Occallatibacter riparius: one gene and its partner. The protein of the gene in region 2 interacts with the protein of the main gene of each other region in a pairwise test. Links are inferred from orthologs where the notes say so. Each region holds a gene or a part of one and is shown on either strand. Other genes may lie near its edges.

Region 1 (2,962 bases), 1.1 Mb from region 2 along the record:
GTTTTCTCTGATCATGATCTACGGTCTGCAGCACTTCAGCGCCATCGAGCGCTCCTATCGCGTTGAGGCCGAGAAGCAGCAGATAGATCAATTACGGGAAGAGAATCGCCAGCTCAAACTGAGCGAGGCGCAGCTTACGCAGCCTTCGCGTATCGACACGAAAGCACGCGAGCTCGGGCTTGCGGCGCCGCAGCCTGGACAAGTGGTCCATCCCAGCGCTCGCGTCGACGCCTCGGCTCCGGCACTGGCCCAGATCAATGCCCCGGCTCCGCCGGTGCAATAAGCAAGGCGCATTCACAGTTCCCCGGAGCAACGCCCATGGAGGCCGCAACCCTTCGCAATCGTAACCGTAGTCGAACTACCATCGCGCGCGCTATCCCTCTCCGGGTAGCGCGCTTTTGGCTCATTTGCCTGTTCTTCTTCGTTTGGGCGGCTGCCATCTCCGGACGTCTCTTTTATCTCCAGATCCTGCGCCACCAGGAGTACATTGATCGCGCTCAGAAGCAGCAGCAGCGCACCTTTGAAGTAGCTCCGCGGCGCGGTGTGCTCTATGACCGCAATCTGCATGAACTTGCGATGACCGTGCAGGTCGACTCCTGGTATGCGGACCCCAGCGAGATTGACGACAAGGACGAAGCAGCGCGGCGGCTTGCCGCGATCGTGCACACTGACTCCGCAGACGGGCAAACTGCTGAAGACCAGATCCTCAATCGCCTGAATACGGGCGGGCGGTTTGCGTGGATTGCGCGGCGCGTTTCGAACGAGACCAGCGCGAAGGTGAAGGCGCTCAACCTGAAGGGGCTCTATACGCAGAAGGAGTTCGAGCGCTTCTATCCCGACAACGAGATTGCCGCGCAGGTGCTCGGTTATGTGGGTACCGATGATACGGGGCTCGGCGGGCTGGAGCAGAAGTTTGAAGGCCCGCTGCACGGCGTGCCGGGGCGCATGTTCACCGCCATGGACGCGCGACGCAAGGTGCTGGGTTCCACGGAAAAGGAGCCTGAGCCGGGGCAGAATCTCGTTCTCACCATTGACTCGAATATTCAGTTCCTGGCTGAGCGGGCTCTCGATCATGCGATGGAACGCGTGCACGCCGACAACGGAACGGTCGTGATTCAAGATGTGCACACGGGGCAGATTCTGGCGCTGGCAATCCGTCCCACCTTCAATCCGAACCAGTATCGGCACACGACGCCAGCTCTGTTGAAGAACCACGCGGTGAGCGATGTTTATGAACCGGGCTCGACGTTCAAGCTGGTGGCGTACTCGGCGGCGCTTGATGCAGGCGTAGCCAAGCCCGATGACATGGTGGACTGCCAGGGCGGATCGATCACCCTCGCAGGGCGCGTGATCCACGATAATCAGGGCGAGCACATGGGGCTGGTTACCGTGCAGAAGGCGCTTGAGGAATCGAGTGACGTGGGCGCGATCAAGATGGCGCTCAAAGTGGGCCAGGATCGCTACTACAACTACGTGCGCGCATTTGGATTCGGGCAGAAGCCAGGTGTCGAGCTACCCGGCGAGACACGCGGCTTGCTGCGCCCGGTCAACAAGTGGAGCGGGTCCTCGATCGGCTCTGTCGCCATGGGCCAGGAGATCGGCGTGACGCCGCTGCAACTGGTTTCGATGGTGTCGACCATCGCCAACGGCGGAACCTACCTGCCGCCGCATGTGCTCATGCCCGCCCAGATACAGACCGCGGCCGACAAGTCTGTGGCCCAACAGACGCCTCAGCCCATACGGCTCAATGAGGACCTGCCCAATCCCCTGCCCCAGGGCGCGCGCCGGGTGATCTCCGAGCTGGCCGCGGCGCAAATGCGCAAGATGATGGAAGGCGTGGTGCTGAACGGCACGGGCAAGAGCGCGCAGCTCAACGGCTACTCCTCCGGCGGCAAGACGGGCACCGCGCAGAAGGTCGATCCGGCCACGCACACGTATTCGAAGACGATGCACATCGCATCGTTTGCGGGAATTGCGCCGGTGAACAATCCGGTGATCGCGGTGGCCATCGTGATGGATAACCCCAAGGCCGGCTCTTATTACGGCGCGGCGGTTTCAGCGCCGGTGTTTCAAGAGGTCGCGCAGCAGGTGCTGGAGTACCTGGGCGTGCCGCACGATGAGCCGGTGCGCCCAGGCAAGCTTCCCAAGGAGACCCACCAACCGACCCGCGAGGACGATCACGACGAGACCGGCGAGGACATCAACGCGCTTTATGCAGCGGTGAACGATCTGCCCAATGACGACGCGCTGCGGAATCAGACTGCTCAGGCGGTTCAGCCGGCGGCTCAGACCGTTAGTGCCAAGCCAGCGGCTTCGACGGCTGCTCCGGTCGCCCAGTCGACGACAACTGCGGCGGTAGCGCCCGCCAGATCATCGTCCGCAGGCCAGCCTCGCACGATCACGGTGAGCGAGGTTGTGGTCAAGCAGACCAAGCAGGTGAAGGTGCCGTCGTTTGTGGGGATGTCGATGCGCCAGGTGATCGAAACCGCAGCCGGTGCAGGGCTCGAAGTTCAGCTAGCCGGTAGCGGCACGATCCGGGAACAAGCCCCTTCGCCGGGAGCTATGGTTTCACCAGGCACCAAAGTCGTCGTCCGCGGCTCGCACTGATCCGCTAATGCTTTCAATACGTGCACGGTGAATAGCTCTGTCACCGCGAACCTCCGCAAAAACACGGTTGCGCCCGCCCTCAGTGCGAAGAGCGCAACGATGAGTCTTGCCGAATTGTCAGGGGGCTTCAGAGGTGAAAGGCGTGTCGTACTCGTACCGGGTCTTCAGCTTGGGGCAGGCGACAAAGGTTTTCTCGTCGCCGCAATTCTCAGGCTTCGCGGCAGGCCGGGGAATAATCTCGATTTTATGGGCAATTGGCGCTACAGGCGTTTTCGGTGTCACCAATCCCCTTTCCATACCTGGAAGCCGAACCGAGGCCACGTTGGCCACTGAACCGGACTTGGCTCCCTTCGCA
Region 2 (3,569 bases):
CGGAAAGGGATCACTAGCAATCGCATCGAGCACATCCTTGAGGCTGCGCTTCCGGCTCGGCTCGGTCAGAACAATGTCACCGGTATGCGGATCGCGCCGGATGTATACCTGCTTGCCTTGAAGACGCAGATTCGCCGGAATTCGCACCGCCTGGCTGCGTCCATTCATGAACACCGAAGTTTTCTGGCTTGCCATTGGCCTCGTCTCCTGATATATATCATCGCATATCACAGACATGAGATCGTCAGGTTTCTTAGCGTGCTCCAGCCATCCCCGCCAGCTCATACCGCGGCAACACGCCCGCCTCCGCCGCAGCCTCAAAGAACCCTTCCATCCCCGCCACGCACTCCTCATCCAGCACGTAGTGAATATTCACGCTCAGATAGTGCCGGATCGTGCTCTCATCCAGCGGCAGCTTCCCAGCCCACTCCTCCGCCAGAGCTTCGATATTCGCGAGACCATGATCCCGTGACCGAATGAAATCCTCCGCCACGCGGTCATCCAGCGGAACTCCCGGCGCCGCACACCACACGGCGGAAACGAACGGCAGCCCCGTCAGCGCTCGCCATTCATGCGCCAAATCGTGATACACCAGCTCTTCACCCGACCGCTCAAGCTGATTGGCCTCTTCCTCAAGCGCCAGCAGCGCCGGATCGCCGATCACAATCGCCGCGTCGGCTTTCTCGAGCATGGCATCCAGATCCGCAGCCATGGGAACAAACTCCGCGCCCGCATTTCCCCACTTCTGGAAAAGAATGCGCGAATAGGCAATCGTCGTACGGCTCGCCGTATCAGCAGCCACAGTGCGAATCGCGCTCAGCGGCTGCCGCGTGCGCCGCACCAGCAGCAGCGACCGCACGCGATCCTTCGACGCAATTGTGCAGCCCGGCAGAATCCGCAGCCCCGGCGTAACGGCCAGTGCCGCAATCGGCACAAGGCCAATGTCGGCAGCCCCCGTAGCCAGGCGGTCAGCACACTCTGAAGGAAGCATCCAGTCGATCTGGTAGCGCTCAGCCAGTCGTTCAGCGTGCGGCGCATGATCGAAGTCCCACATCAGTGGGGCGGGATTGAGAAAGCGAATAGCAGCTATACGTAGGCGGCGCTGAGCAGGAGAAGCCACACCTTCAGTTTAGAGCACTTCCCTTGCCCTCAGTTGAGCGAGCACTCACCAGCCCATCTGCCGCTCGCGCTCCAGAATGATCCCCGCGTAGTTATTCATACGCTCGGGATGCCGCCTCAGCGGCGCCGGCAGAATGGCCGCCAGCCGCGCGGCCCTCTGCGCATCGATGTTCCGCGCCCATGTCCCATACCACGAGCGGCACGCAGCGTCCGCGCCGTAAACGCCCGGCCCCCACTCCACCACGTTGAGATAGAGCTCCAGAATGCGCTGCTTCCCCAACACCAGTTCCGCCACCGGAACCAGCGTGAACTCCGCGCCCTTGCGAAGCACCGACCTCCCGGTTCCGAAGAAGAGGTTCTTCACAAGCTGCTGCGTAATAGTCGAAGCACCGCGCCTGCGGCCGCCCTCCATGGCCTCGTCCGTAGCAATCTCGATCTGATTCCAGTCGAACCCGTGATGCTGGTAGAACCGCGCATCTTCCGCGGCAATCACAGCATGCTGCAAATTCAGCGATATCTGTTTCAGCGGGACAAACTCATACCGCTCGCGATACGGCTTGTCGCTGAACCAGGACTGCACCCGCCGCTGCATGTGCACCGCGGTTGTCGGCGGATCGATCCACCGCAGAACCACCAGCATCAGCACCAGCAGCAACCACAGTGAAGCAACGCCAATCCCGGCCCACTTCAGCACAGCCAGAACCAGACGCTTCCGTGATCGCGGCTTAACGGGCGCAGATGTACTCGAAGTCACTCTCCAGCGCACCGCCAAGTCCTAGGCCTCCACCGGCACATTGATCTGCCCTTCCGTCCCGAACACCCGCCGGTAGCGCTCCACTTCTTCTGCCGGCCCCATCGACTTGGCGTAGTTGTCCGAGAGCTTGGCCGCCGGTCTGCCATCCACCTCCACTAACTTGCACACCAGGCTAATCGGATCGAAGCTCTTATCGCCATGCGGATTGCAGTTCCTGAAGTCGTTCGTCAGAAACGTCCCCCACCCCGAGCTGAACCGGATCCTCCGCTCCGGCGTCCACCTCTGCGCATCCTTGAAGTCCGCCGCCGTCCGGAAATCCCACGGGTCCGTCCCGTCCAGAATCCTGCCCGCGAAATGCGCATGCAGCGCCAGGATCTTGTCCACATCCAGCGCATCGCTGGCAATCAATCGCTTCCGCCGCGGATCGCGCCCTCTCTGCTCCAGCCACGCAATATACTCATCGCCGGCGACAAACGGATCTTTGCTGTCGATCCTCTGCCCCGTCCAGTCCGCCACCCACTCCGGAGCGTTGCGCAAAAACTGGGTCGTGCCGAACGTGTCCGGCAGCAGAATCAGCAACTCGCCCGCATACGTCTGCTGCCACAACTCCAGCAGCCGATACTGGGCGCGTTTCAGCTCCTCATCTGTATTCGCCAGCGCTGCCACGGCCATCGGCAACTCGTGCGCGTTTGTTCCCATCGCTTCGAGGTCATGCTTGTAGGCCAGATACGTATTCGAGCTGCCCGTGAAGCTTTCCCCCAGCACGTCGCGCATCGCCAGCACCACGTACTCCTGCCACAAGAAGCTGTGCCGCCGCCGCGTTCCAAAGTCGCTCAGGCTCAACCCCGGAACGCCGCGCAGCCGCACCATCTTCTCCCACAGCCGCGTCTTCGCCCGCGCGTACAGCACATCCAGTTCGAACTCGCTAAGTGGCTTCAGCGCAGCGCGCGTCTTCAATTCATCGATGATCGCCAGCGCATAGATCTCCCACATCGTCGTCTCGGTCCACAGCCCTTCGAACCGCAAAGAGACCTGCCCATTCTCAACCGCAACCTCATAGTCCGACAGCCGAAAATCCTTCTCCAGCCACTCCAGAAACGCCGGCTCGAACATACCCCGTTTGCCGAAGAATGTATTGCCCGCCAGCCAGATCATCTCTGACTTGTGGAACCGCAGCTGACGCGCATGCTCAAGCTGATCGCACAGCCCATGCAGATCGATGATGTCGGCCAGTCGCACCTGCACGCTGCGGTTCTGCACCGCGAATGTCGCGCGCGTCCGCGGAAAGTGTTTCCAGATGAACTGCAGCATCAGCAGCTTGTAGAAGTCGGTATCCAGCAGCGACCGCACAATCGGGTCCAGCTCCCAATTGTGGTCATGCGCCCGCCGTGCAATGTTGATGATCACAGAACCACTCTATAGGACTTAAGATGTTTACGATCTTCAGAAATCGTGCAAAAATGCGGTCATCAAATCATCTACAGGTTGCGCGAGGGTTGGCAGTGGTTAAGATTTGCATTGCGAAGACACTCTCCGGGAAGCGGTGCCCTTGGAACGCATTAGAGGGCAGCAATTACTGCGGAACTCACGGTCCCAACTACCGTTCCGTTTCCAAAGTCAAAGTGGTGATGAGGAAGTCCTCCGTGACCGCCGTAAAGAAGGCAGCAGCCAAAAAGGCGGTGAAGAAAGCAGCCAA

What was found. Proteins that work in one complex are often made in the same cells at the same time.
Region 1: the proteins of mtgA (region 2) and MOP44_RS16165 interact in binary tests that used the Escherichia coli proteins (3 or more experiments, as listed by UniProt). The link is inferred for Occallatibacter riparius from one-to-one orthologs.

What each region holds. Positions count from the first base shown.
Region 1 is NZ_CP093313.1:3,981,257-3,984,218, reverse strand. It holds MOP44_RS16165 (penicillin-binding transpeptidase domain-containing protein), read left to right. Parts: upstream 1-318; coding sequence 319-2,607; downstream 2,608-2,962. Other genes in the region: MOP44_RS16170 (FtsB/FtsL family cell division protein), read left to right, coding at 1-283. UniProt on the Escherichia coli protein: Essential cell division protein that catalyzes cross-linking of the peptidoglycan cell wall at the division septum. Required for localization of FtsN.
Region 2 is NZ_CP093313.1:5,083,262-5,086,830, reverse strand. Bases 20-2,810 are described here. They hold mtgA (monofunctional biosynthetic peptidoglycan transglycosylase), read right to left. Parts: upstream 1,874-2,810; coding sequence 1,166-1,873; downstream 20-1,165. Other genes in these bases: MOP44_RS20695 (nicotinate phosphoribosyltransferase), read right to left, coding at 1,895-2,810; MOP44_RS20705 (menaquinone biosynthetic enzyme MqnA/MqnD family protein), read right to left, coding at 254-1,120; MOP44_RS20710 (antitoxin), read right to left, coding at 20-195. Outside these bases: more of MOP44_RS20710, read right to left, coding at 1-19; more of MOP44_RS20695, read right to left, coding at 2,811-3,280; MOP44_RS20690 (hypothetical protein), read left to right, coding at 3,423-3,569. UniProt on the Escherichia coli protein: Peptidoglycan polymerase that catalyzes glycan chain elongation from lipid-linked precursors. May play a role in peptidoglycan assembly during cell division in collaboration with other cell division proteins.